Regions from separate parts of the Bacillus sp. 41-22 genome, predicted to be linked through region 2. Evidence: riboswitches for the same ligand, from Rfam matches in the RefSeq annotation. Region 2 holds a riboswitch; each other region holds the start of a gene.

Region 1 (3,128 bases), 810 kb from region 2:
AAAAGCCCGATTGGTGAGGGCTGATTAAAGTTTCACTTTATTTTTCAATTTTTGCCCATTTGAAGTTTAATTGACCTGCAAAGTCTACTTGCACAATGCCTTTCACATAAGAACGCTCTAAATAAGATTCTCCTTTTTGGTAAAGAGGAGCGATAACAGAGTCCTTAAATAAGATTTTTTCTGATGCTAGTAACGCTTCCCAGCGAGCTTTTTCATCACCAGCCAAAGTAGTTTTAACTTTTTCAATTGTCTCATCAAACTCTTTATTAGAGTAATGATCTAAATTGTAAGGGTTATTCGTCGTAAATAGTTCAAGGAATGTAATTGGATCAGCAAAGTCAGGGCTCCAACCGTCAATTCCAATCTCGTAGTCACCTTTTAATAAGAGTGAAACTTGTTGTTTACGTGGTTGCGGTTTTATATTTACCGTTAAGCCATCTAAATTCTTTTCTAGTTGTCCTTTTAGGAACTCACCAGTTTTCTTCTCAAGGTCACCATCACTTGTTAATAATTCTAATGTTATCTTTTCAGAACCAAGTTCTTTTTTTGCTTTCTTCCATAATTCTTGTGCAGATGTTGTATCAACTTTTGTTAAATCGCCGTTTGCAGTACGGAAGTCTTTTCCATCAGGCCCTTTTGCAAAGTTTTTCGGCACGAGACTAAAGGTTGGTGTAGAGCCATCATTTAATAACGTATTTACAAAAGATTTTCGATCAATTGTTTGATCGATTGCTTGGCGTGCAGAAACGTTTTGAAGTACTTTGTTTTGCTGATTCATACGTAAAAACTGTACCCCTACGTTCGGACGTTCTTTAAAGTTAGCATCCTTTTTATATTTATCAACGAAGTCAGATGTTAGTTTTATACGGTCTAATTGTTTGGATTCGAATAAATTTACTTCTGTTGATTTCTCTTTCACAACGTTGAAATTGATTTCTTCGAGTTTGACATTATCTTTATCCCAATAGGTAGGGTTTTTCTTAAATTTAAAGCTTTGTTCATGCTTCCAATCGCTTAGTGTAAAAGCTCCGTTGTACAAGATTTTGTTATCTTCTAAAGCGTACTTATCACCTTGTGCTTTAAAGAATTCCTCGTTGATTGGTAGAAATGTTGGGAACGCCGTTAAGCTAATAAAATACGGAACAGGGCGCTCTAATTCTACTTCAAACGTATGGTCATCAACTGCTTTTATACCAAGTTGATCGGATGGGAGTTCTTTGCTATTAATTTTTTTAGCGTTTTTAATATCCAGGAATAAAAAAGCATATTCAGAAGCTGTTGCTGGATCGACAGCTCTTTGCCAAGCGAAGACAAAATCTTTCGCTGTTACAGGTGTGCCGTTCGACCATTTTGAATCTCGTAAATGGAATGTGTATTTCGTTTTATCAGCACTTACTTCATGAGATTTCGCAACGCCAGGAACAGGTTTATTACCTTCACCAAGATTGTATAAACCTTCAAATACGTTTCTCATTACTTGACCAGAATCAGTATCTGTAGCACGAGCCGTATCCATTGTTCGAATCTCAGTAGGAGAAGATAAGTTTAAAACTTGCTTACTAGGTGCCTCATCTTTTGCATTTGCTCCGCTCGCTTCGTTTTTATAACTACCGCAACCAGATAATAAAATACTTACTCCTACAACTGATGCAATACCGGGTACAAACTTCTTTTTCATTTGATTTTCCTCCTAAATAGTTAATAAGATTGGATGATGATGAGGGAAATGAAAAACAAAAAATCCCTCTTTTCGTATTGAGAAAGAGGGATTTTTACGTACAAGTTATGCACCCGTATATAAACGAAGTCCCTCATTCTATCTTTCAAGCACAAAGCTTGCAGGAAGTGGCACAGTATTCAAAATGAACCTGCTGCCGAGGTTTCAAAGGGCCAGTCCCTCCACCTCTCTTGATACAATGAGTAAACAAATAAATTTTATTAATTTTTGTGTTTCTTTGATAATTCAAAATCTTACACCTTAGATAATGAAGTGTCAATCAAATGGGATATAGTTTGAATTTTCAGTTTTATTTTTTTAAAAAAACCACTGCATATGGCAGTGGTTTCCCTACTAGAAGTTAAAGTTATCTGGATCTGGACCAACGCGATGATTTTCATTTAAAGCTTGAATTGCTTTCATATCATCCGAGCTTAATTCAAAGTCAAAGATGTTTGCATTTTCAATAATGCGGTGTTCTTTAATAGACTTAGGGATTGTTACAACTTCATTTTGTAGATCCCAACGTAAAATAACTTGTGCAGTCGATTTATTATATTTCGTAGCGATTTCTTGTAATGTTGGGTGATTAAGTAGCTGCCCCTGCATTAATGGTGACCAAGCTTCAAGCTGGATGTTATGTTCTTTACAGAAGGCATGTAATTCTTCTTGTGCTAAACGTGGGTGGTATTCCACTTGGTTAACCATTGGTTTAATTTCTGCAATTTCAAATACGTCTTGCAAATGGTGAATATGGAAATTACTCACACCGATAGCACGAACACGACCATCTTTATAAAGCTGCTCTAAAGCTTTCCATGATTCAGTGTATTTTCCTTTTACAGGCCAATGTACTAAATATAGATCTAAATATTCCAGACCTAATTTTTCTAATGTAGTTTCAAATGCTTGTAGTGTTGACTCGTAACCTTGATCACTATTCCACACTTTTGAAGTGATGAATAACTCTTCACGAGGAATACCAGATTCTTGAATTGCCTGTCCAACGCCTTCTTCGTTTTTATATATCGCAGCAGTATCGATACTACGGTATCCATTTTTTATAGCTGCTTTTACAGAATCAATTACTTCTGTACCATCTTCAACTTTAAAAACACCCAAGCCGAACCAAGGCATTTTCACGCCGTTATGTAATGTTGTATAGTCGTTTAAACTTGTTAAAGTCATATTAATTCCCCCTAGCTTTTTTATTGGTCGCTTCAACTGCTTGTTGAATGACTTCTGAAAAATTATTTTCATATAGAACTTTTAAGCCTTCAGCCGTTGAGCCTCCTGGTGTTGTTACTTGTTCGCGGAGCATAGCTGGATCCTGATTTTGCTGGAGCATAGCGGCAGAGCCAGCAATCATTTGAATGACAAGGTGTTTTGCTGTTTCCTCATCAATCCCATA
Region 2 (3,128 bases):
GGAGTTATCTTTACGGAGATTGCGGGTAGTTTGAGATAGTAATTAGAAAGTCCCTCTGCCTTAGGTAGAGGGACTTTTATATTGTATTTTAGATTTAGTTTTTTTGTGATTGCAGCTTATCAATTTTCCAGTTTGTTTCTAGAGGGTCTAAAGAGCTTTCAATATAGAACATATATTCATCTGTGGTACTTGGTACTTCAAAAGCTATTTTCAATTCTACTGTTTCATTTGGTTTAACTTGTATATCAGAAGGGTTTTGGTCAAGCACCTTGCCTTCATAGGCCTTTCCGTCTTTTTCATCTTTTAGGTTATATTTTAATTCTGATAGTCCAATCGTTTGACCTCGTACATTTTTTACAGAGACATTAACAACGACGGAATCGTTGTTAGCATTTAAATATGCACTTTGAACGGTGGCCAAGTAATAGCCTCCTTTAACACTCTCACCAACTAATAAAATACCTTGTTCCAAGCGGCTCATATCTTCTTTTTCTTCAAAATTTATTAATTCTTCATTTTCATTTTTTGCGGTTGGTTCTTCTATTGGACCATTTTCAACGGCACTATCTTTTTTATCTTGTGTACAAGCAGCCGTAACACTGACTAATACTAGAATTAAAGTAAGTAATATGAATGATTTTCTCATAAAATTGATCTGTCTCCTTAAGTTTCTCAATTTTGTGCAACTATACATATAAGATTAACATAATGTCTCATTATTGGCTCAAAATAGGGGGTCCTTTAGACACCTTATTCTTGTTTTTTATTAATATGATTGGTGTATTTACTCTAGTTGTAGCGAAATCGTCCGTTGTTATCATTCCTACTGTAAATATGTAATTAGTATTATTTTATTCTTTAAATATCTCCGGTTTTTCAACTCTAAATGATTGCACCTCACCGCACTCTAAACAAAATGTGGTTAATAGTTTGGAACGTTTCCCTCCTGAAAAGAATCTACTAGATTCATCCTCACAAACATATGCATGATAAGCAGATCCAATCCTTCCTTCTTTAAATGTAGTAGAACCACAATTCTCGCATCGTTTATTTTTCATGTTACTAACACCTCATTTGATTGATATTTATTTTTCTGTGTTTTTAAGATAGAAGTAAAGCAACTTGGTTATAAATGATGTTTTCGACATGATACAACATAGCCCTTTATATATCCGCAAGTAAAACAACATAATACCCTATAAATCTCTATAACAATATGATGTTTCATATATCATTTAATGTTTATCGGAAAAATAAGTATTAAACGATTGATTTTTATTATTCTGATGATTATAATAAATGGAAATCAAACAATTCTTATGTTGAGAAGTGGAGGGACGGGCCCTATGAAACTTCGGCAACCTCGTTTTAGACGAAAGGTGCCAAATCCTGCAGGTGAAAAACACCTGAAAGATAAGGGCGGTTCATTTAGTCAAGAAGGCTACTCTTATTTCGTTAAGAGTAGCTTTTTTTATGGTTAAAAGATAAAGGGGGAATAGGTAGTGGAGTATGGTTTTTGGTTGCCGATTTTTGGGGGATGGCTTCGAAATGTAGATGATGAATCTATGCCGCCTACGTTTGAGTATGCAAAACAAACAGCGCAAGCGGCAGAACAATTAGGTTTTTCAACAACACTTATAGCAGAATTAAATTTAAATGATATAAAAGGTGTTTCAGCACCAAGTTTAGAAGCGTGGACAACTGCGGCAGCACTTGCTGCGGTAACGGATCGATTAGAGATTATGACAGCTGTAAGACCTGGCTTCCACAATCCAGCAGTTACAGCGAAAATGGCAGCAAATATCGATCAATTAAGTAATGGCCGTTTTACATTAAATGTAGTTTCAGCATGGTGGGAAGAAGAAGCGAAGCAGTACGGCGGGGTATTTACCGCACATGATGAACGGTATGATCGCACAGAGGAATTTGTAACAGTTTTGAAAGAGCTTTGGAAAGAAGAAGAGTTTTCTTATAAAGGGAACTTTTATGAGCTTCATCATACACATTTAAGTCCAAAACCTGTGCAGAAACAAGGAATTAAGCTTTATGCAGGTGGTGAGAGTGAGAGAGGAAAAGAGGTCATTGTAAATCACGCGGATGCATATGTAATGCATGGGGGAACAGTGGAAGAAGTATTTGTGAAAATAGAAGATATGAAGAATCGTAGAAAGAAAGTTACAGAGGAGCCATTGCAGTCATTCGGGCTCGCGGCTTACGTCATTTGTCGTGATACAGAAGAAGAGGCATTAGAAGAATGGAGACGTATAACGGATGTGAAAGACGATGCTTTAGGTTATGCGGGTTACCAAGATTTTATTAGTAAGTCGCATTTGGAACAGCAAGTGAAGCTCAATGATTATTCCGTATCTAATCGTGGATTACGTCCTAATTTAATCGGAACACCAGAACAAATTGCAGAAAGGATACTTGCTTTTGAAAAAGTGGGTGTTACGTTATTACTTTTACAATTTTCTCCACAGCTTGAAGAGATGAAACGATTTTCTGAAAAAGTGATGCCATTAGTTGAAGCAAAAAGAAAGGAATTGATTACAAATGAGTAAAATTTACATATTACATGAGAATAAGGAATGGACGGATCATTTGGTGAAAAGATTGGAAGAACTGGAGTTACCTTATGAGGAATGGTTTTTAAATGAAGGAACACTTTCGTTAGAAAAAGAACCTCCCCAAGGTGTTTTTTATAGCCGTATGAGTGCTTCTTCACATACGAGAGGGCATCGATATGCACCTGAGTTGACTGAAGGAGTTCTTGCTTGGCTAGAGGGATACGGACGAACAGTATTTAATGGGTCTCGTGCATTACGCCTTGAAGTAAGTAAATTGAATCAATATGCAGCATTAAGAAATTTTGGGATACAAGTGCCGAAAACAATTGGTGCTGTTGGCCGTGATAATATAGTAAAAGCAGCAAAGGAGTTAGGGGAAGTGCCATTCATTACAAAACATAACCGTGCAGGTAAAGGCCTTGGTGTTCAACTTTTTCATTCTATTGATACTTTAGAACAATATTTGGATGGTCCGACATTTGAAGAACCCATTGATGGAATTACTTTAATCCAGCAATATATTGAAGCGCCAGAACCATATATTACACGTTGTGAGTTTGT
Region 3 (3,128 bases), 830 kb from region 2:
CTGCATCCACTTCTTCTATCTTCGCATTTTGTGCTTGTAACATTTTCTTCTGCGTTTCATCCATGCTAGTTAACATACTTTCTGTTTCTTGCCCTTTTAATGTAAATTTCAGTTTATATTTATCTCCGCTTTTCTCCATCTTCATTTTATCTAAAACTACTGCTGGTACTTCTAAATTATCTATAATATCTTGAGTCGCTTTCATTCCACCAGCGTTTAATTGCTCCTCTGGTACGGTTATAACTTCTCCTGTATTAGGGTTTTTCACCTCACCAGCAACTTTACCATCCACAGTATACACTACAACATCTGTACCAGAAATATTCATTTCAGAACGAGAATTCTTTGTCTTTGGCTCTAATTGCATCTTAGCCTTTAATATATCCATCTCTGTTCCCTCAGCTTTTAACCCTACATCATATGTCATCGTTACATTTTCTTCATTTTTAAAAGCTTCGTTCGTTTTCTTGAAAACATCCTTCGCTTCTAATTCCTTTTCTTTTTGCATGGCTTCTTTTTTCGGTTCATCAGTCTTTGTTGTTTTCTCATTGCTACACCCTACCCCTAGACTGATTGCAAGCACTAAACTTGAAATAATAATAGTTTTTTTCATAATGTCGCCCCCTTTCCCAAAATAATATCACCTCTTTTCCTACGAAATCTATATAATTTTTAATCTTTATTCGCTATATAGCGACATGTTTAATGAAGGTTTTAAATATGATGTAAATAACAACAACTCATTTCAGGAGGTCATTATGAAGGCGATCATTTGCACACAGTATGGACCACCTAACGTTCTTCAGCTTCAAAATATAGAGAAACCTACACCTAAAAAGAACGAAGTATTAATTAAAATTCACGCAACAAGTGTAACGACTGGAGATTGTAGAATACGCGGCTTTAATAGCCCCCTCTTATTTTGGATTCCTATGAGGATCATATTAGGTTTCAGAAAACCGAGAAAACCTGTACTCGGCGTAGAGTTATCCGGTGAAATCGAAGAAGTAGGAACAGATGTAACTCAATTTAAAAAAGGTGATCCAATTTTTGCATTAACAGAACTAAACCTCGGTGGTTATGCCGAGTACACATGCGTACATGAAAGTGGATTAATAACATTAAAACCTACCAATGTGACGTATGAAGAAGCGGCAGTTATTCCTTTTGGCGGAACTTCAGCATTACATTTCCTGAGAAAGGGCCGTATAAAAAAAGGGCAACAAGTGCTCATATATGGTGCCTCCGGATCAGTAGGAACAGCTGCTGTACAACTTGCTAAATATTTCGGCGCGACCGTTACGGCTGTTTGTAGTAATTCAAATTTTGAACTCGTGCAATCTTTAGGAGCTGATAAAGTAATTGATTATACGAAAGAAGATTTTACTAAGCAAGGCAAATGCTACGATATTATATTTGATGCAGTTGGGAAGTATAAAAAATCCCTTTGTACAAATACATTAACACCCAATGGAAAATATGTATCTGTTAATGGAATGATGGCCAAGGTAAGTAAAGAGGATATGATTCTATTAAAAAAACTAGTCGAAACGGAAAAACTAAAGCCCGTTATTGATAGAACTTACCGATTAGAAGAAATTGCTGAAGCTCATATGTATGTGGAAAAGGGACATAAAAAAGGGAACGTTTCGATTACCTTAAAATAAAATATATTCAGAAAATAATATTGACAATTCTTTTTGTAAGATTTACTATTAGTACCATATTAAAAAACTACATACACATACTCTTATCAAGAGTGGCGGAGGGACTGGCCCGATGATGCCCGGCAACCGAGCTTATAACGTATAAGCTAAGGTGCTAATTCCTGCAGAACGATTTTCGTTTTGGAAGATAAGAGAGGAACCTATTTCGTCTATTCGGCACCTCTCTTATTTTTGAGAGGTGCTTTTTATTTTGGAACGTATATTAAGGGGGAATTATAGATGAAAAAGGTGTTATTAAGTATTGTAAGTGGAGCGGTATTATTGTTAGGTGCATGTGGTGCTAATTCTGATAAAGAGGTAAAAGCATTAGATGAGAAAAAGATTACTGTCGGCGTAACGGGTGGACCGCATGAACAAATTTTTGAAAAGGTAAAAGAAGTGGCAGCAAAAGATGGTCTCGAAATTGATGTAAAGGTATTTAATGATTATGTAGCGCCAAACGTATCTTTAGATGAAAAAAGCCTCGATGTAAATAGCTATCAAACTAAATCTTATTTAGACGTATTTAAAGCTGAACGCAACATGAAATTAACTGAAGTATTTTCCACAGTAACATTCCCTATGGGTGTATATTCTAAAAGCTTAAAAGATGTAAAAGAATTAAAAGAGGGCGATGCAATCGCTGTCCCAAATGATCCAACAAATGAGCTTCGTGCTTTAAAGCTATTTGAAAAAGCAGGTGTTTTAAAGGTTGATCCAAAAGCTACAGAAAAAGCGACTGCAAAAGATGTAATTGAAAACCCGAAAAATTTAAAGATTGTTGAATTAGAGGCATCTCAATTACCAACACAGCTAAGTGAAGTAAAGGCAGCTGCAATTAATACAAACTTTGCATTAGGTGCAAAATTAAGCCCAGCGAAAGATTCTATTTTCCGCGAAGGAAAAGATTCACCATATGTGAATTGGGTCGTTGTTCGTACTGAAAATAAAGATGATGCTGTTGTTAATAAATTAAAGAAAGCTTATCAATCTAAAGAAGTAAAAGATTTCATTGAGAAAAAATTCGATGGTTCTGTTTTACCGTCTTGGTAGGAGCTGACTATAATGATTGAATTAAAAAACGTCTCCAAAGTATTTACAACAAAAAAAGGGAATGTTGAGGCTCTTAAATCAACTTCCCTTAAAGTAAAAAAGGGCGAAGTATTTGGAATCATCGGATATAGTGGCGCTGGTAAAAGTACATTAATCCGTTGTGTAAATTTATTAGAAAAACCAACGACAGGAGATATCATTATAAATGAACAAGAGTTAACAACCTTATCGACAAAAGAACTCGCAAAGGCGAGAAAAAAGATCGGCATGATTTTTCAAGGATTCAATTTACTTAAAACCGTTACCGTTTATGAAAATATCGCACTACCCTTACGTCTATCTGGTCTTCCCAAAAATGAAATTGAAAAA
Region 4 (3,128 bases), 1.5 Mb from region 2:
ATAGCCTACTAAAGCAATAGTCGTAACCGTAATACCAGATACTAACGCTGGTAACGATTCTGGAATTAACACCTTCAAAATAATTGTGCTTGTTTTTGCTCCCATCGCTTTTGAAGCTTCAATTACACCTTTATCAATCTCACGAAGCGCGATTTCAACCATTCTCGCGTAAAATGGTGCCGCTCCAATAATTAAAGCTGGCAGCGCTGCACTCGCTCCGAGTATTGTTCCAAGAAGAATCTTTGTGAACGGGATTAATAAAATAATTAAAATGATGAACGGTATAGAACGGAAAATGTTTACGAACGCTCCAATCACCGTATTAATCGCTTTATTTTCCCATAAATTATCTTTCGCTGTCATAAAGAGTAATAGTCCTAAAATAAGTCCTAAAACAAATGTGGCAAGTGCTGCGATTGCCGTCATATATAACGTTTCACCAGTTGCTTCTAACATTTGATTCCAATCAATATTTGCGATTAACTTATCCATGTGCAATCACCTCCAGCTCTACTTGATCTTGATGAATCCCTTCTATTGCTTGCTGGATCGCTGTTTCTTCACCATTTAAATGAACGACTAAACTTCCGTAAGATCCGTTATTCGTTTGCGCGATATTTCCTTGCAAAATGCTAACTTCTATATCACCGCGCTGCATTAACCTTTGAAGTACCGGTCTTTCTACCGCTTCACCGACAAACTGCAAACGAATTACTTTTCCATCTGGATACTTTTCTATTAAACTTTCAATCGTTTCATTTGTATCTTCAGAATCAGTTAACTGCTGTACAAATCGTTTTGTAATGTCTTGCTGTGGATTACGGAATACGTCAAGTACTGGACCCGTTTCTACGATCTTCCCTTTTTCCATTACAGCAACTCGATTACAAATTTTGCGAATAACGTGCATCTCATGCGTAATCAATACAATTGTTAAGCCGAGACGCTTATTAATATCTAACAATAAATCTAAAATTTGATCTGTCGTTTCCGGATCAAGAGCTGACGTTGCTTCATCACATAAAAGTACTTGTGGATTATTTGCTAACGCTCTTGCAATCCCGACGCGCTGCTTTTGTCCACCACTTAGCTGAGATGGGTACGCGTCTCCTCTTCCTTCTAATCCAACAAGATGAATTAACTCATCGACACGTTTTCTTCTCTCCGCCTTATCGACACCTGCAATTTCAAGTGGGAATGCGATATTTTCACGCACAGTTCGTGACCAAAGTAAGTTGAAATGCTGAAAAATCATTCCGATTTCTTGTCTTGCCTTACGAAGTTCATTTCCAGTAATCGCTGAAATCACACGATTCGCAATTGTAATTTGGCCAGAAGTTGGTTTCTCTAACTGATTAAACAATCTGATTAACGAACTTTTCCCAGCGCCACTATATCCAATAACACCAAATATTTCACCCTTATCTACTTTTAAGTTGGCGTTATCTACAGCAGTGACATCACCGCTTTTTGCCTTATATATTTTCTTTACATTTTCTAATAAGATCATGATGTTCACCCCTTTTTTAAATAAAAAGCGCAAGCGGCTCGCTTAGAACAAGAGGGCGTTGGAATCCCAGACGTAGAGGCGCTTTTTGCCTCATAGGAAGGGATGAAACGACCGACTGTTCTAGCCGCTGGAGCTAGATTTCATAAAACTTTGGATAGACTCCGCATTTTTTTATTTTTCATGCGTGTAGTCCATCGTTATAGCTCCTCTTATTATTTGAATGTCCTCCGCATTCAAACAACAAAAAACCTTTCCGCTTCTAGAGAAGCAGAAAGGTTTATATGCGTATATAACAACATTATCCCTCTCTCTCATCTCTCAAAGCATTTGCTTTGCAGGAATTGGCACCATTTCAACATAAGTTGACGGTTGCCGGGCTTCACAGGGCACAGTCCCTCCACCTCTCTTAATAAGAGAAATCAGATTAAATTTTCGTCTGATTTAAAATTTATGAAATTGTCTATATTTTATGAATTGAATTGTATCAATATCCACACGCTCTGTCAACAGAAATTTTCGTAAAAAAAGAAACTTCAGAATTTTAAGCTCCGACTGACATCGGTTTACATATATGAAACATCGATTCAACTAATAACATCGTTCGATACGTTCCAGAATATTGTACCCGTCCATCACTCATTAACTTTTGCAACCTCATATTTCCAGTCACTAACTTTTGTACATCCTCTTCCTCTAAACAAACGATTTGTTCCGTTCCTCTCGCCTCTTTCAAAAGTTCTATATAATCTCTTGAAATTTGTAACGAACAGCATTCATCTCCAAAACGAAAATTAACAGTTCTTTCTCCTTGCCTTAAAAGCGGTTCTAAATGATATTGACCATTAGCGTAATTTACAAATGATTGAAGCAAAGAATATAATTTCATCCTAAACCACATCCCTCATATCACTTTCTATTACATACCATTCCCTCTTATTAAAGGGCAATCCTGTTATTTTCGCTCGACAAATACTGTATCTATCACGCATGTCGACATATTTCCCAAGAAATATGTCGAGGCGGCAAAAACTTTGCCGCCTACTTTAATTCCGTATATAAATATTCAACCGAATGAAATGCATATATTTTCTTCATCAGTGTCCCATTTTCAAAAATAAGTAAACACGGTACACTTTCTATCCCATACTCTTTCGCTAAATGCGGGGCATAATTTAAATCTAACATTCCAATTTTCAAATCTTCAATCGTCATCTCAACGACCGTTAACATCTTCTTTGCCAATTGGCATGTTCCACACATTGGTGTATACACATATAACACTGTTTTTTCTTCATTTCCTATTAGGGCTGTAGCTTCGGCACCTGTCCAATCAATCACTTCTATCATTCCTTACCGTAAATATTCTGTATAAACGTCAATGTCTGCTCCCCATAATACATTTGCTAAATGTGAAGAAGGTGCAGTCGCCACCTCGCGATACGAGCGATCAATATAAATATGCTCTGCTTGCGGAAATTCTTTTCGGAATTGTTTCCTTAACTTTTCTCCTGCATCATCAGCATCCACTAGCACATATACGTCCTTATCAAAAAATTGATCAATGAGCTCATCCATTTTCGACAAACCAATTGTACCATTTGTACAAACAATTTCCACT

The links. Region 2 has a riboswitch for S-adenosylmethionine ahead of LCF45_RS05090 (LLM class flavin-dependent oxidoreductase). Riboswitches for the same ligand answer to the same signal wherever they lie in the genome.
Region 1: it holds a riboswitch for S-adenosylmethionine, as region 2 does, so the genes downstream of both, LCF45_RS01100 (peptide ABC transporter substrate-binding protein) here and LCF45_RS05090 (LLM class flavin-dependent oxidoreductase) in region 2, are expected to answer to the same signal.
Region 3: it holds a riboswitch for S-adenosylmethionine, as region 2 does, so the genes downstream of both, LCF45_RS01000 (MetQ/NlpA family ABC transporter substrate-binding protein) here and LCF45_RS05090 (LLM class flavin-dependent oxidoreductase) in region 2, are expected to answer to the same signal.
Region 4: it holds a riboswitch for S-adenosylmethionine, as region 2 does, so the genes downstream of both, LCF45_RS24645 (methionine ABC transporter ATP-binding protein) here and LCF45_RS05090 (LLM class flavin-dependent oxidoreductase) in region 2, are expected to answer to the same signal.

Annotation. Positions count from the first base shown of each region.
Region 1 covers NZ_CP084035.1:190,826-193,953, forward strand. Annotated here, with positions in the region: gene LCF45_RS01100 (peptide ABC transporter substrate-binding protein) at 38-1,678, opposite strand; SAM riboswitch class I at 1,814-1,918, opposite strand; gene LCF45_RS01105 (aldo/keto reductase) at 2,072-2,905, opposite strand; gene proC (pyrroline-5-carboxylate reductase) at 2,907-3,128, opposite strand, start outside.
Region 2 covers NZ_CP084035.1:1,005,488-1,008,615, forward strand. Annotated here, with positions in the region: gene dhaK (dihydroxyacetone kinase subunit DhaK) at 1-39, shown strand, start outside; gene LCF45_RS05080 (DUF4352 domain-containing protein) at 95-646, opposite strand; gene LCF45_RS05085 (hypothetical protein) at 852-1,058, opposite strand; SAM riboswitch class I at 1,315-1,420, shown strand; gene LCF45_RS05090 (LLM class flavin-dependent oxidoreductase) at 1,503-2,561, shown strand; gene LCF45_RS05095 (ATP-grasp domain-containing protein) at 2,554-3,128, shown strand, end outside.
Region 3 covers NZ_CP084035.1:170,884-174,011, reverse strand. Annotated here, with positions in the region: gene LCF45_RS01010 (DUF6612 family protein) at 1-613, opposite strand, end outside; gene LCF45_RS01005 (NAD(P)-dependent alcohol dehydrogenase) at 759-1,667, shown strand; SAM riboswitch class I at 1,748-1,861, shown strand; gene LCF45_RS01000 (MetQ/NlpA family ABC transporter substrate-binding protein) at 1,947-2,759, shown strand; gene LCF45_RS00995 (methionine ABC transporter ATP-binding protein) at 2,772-3,128, shown strand, end outside.
Region 4 covers NZ_CP084035.1:4,768,703-4,771,830, forward strand. Annotated here, with positions in the region: gene LCF45_RS24640 (methionine ABC transporter permease) at 1-492, opposite strand, end outside; gene LCF45_RS24645 (methionine ABC transporter ATP-binding protein) at 485-1,510, opposite strand; SAM riboswitch class I at 1,819-1,926, opposite strand; gene LCF45_RS24650 (hypothetical protein) at 2,052-2,396, opposite strand; gene LCF45_RS24655 (thioredoxin family protein) at 2,549-2,857, opposite strand; gene LCF45_RS24660 (toprim domain-containing protein) at 2,861-3,128, opposite strand, start outside.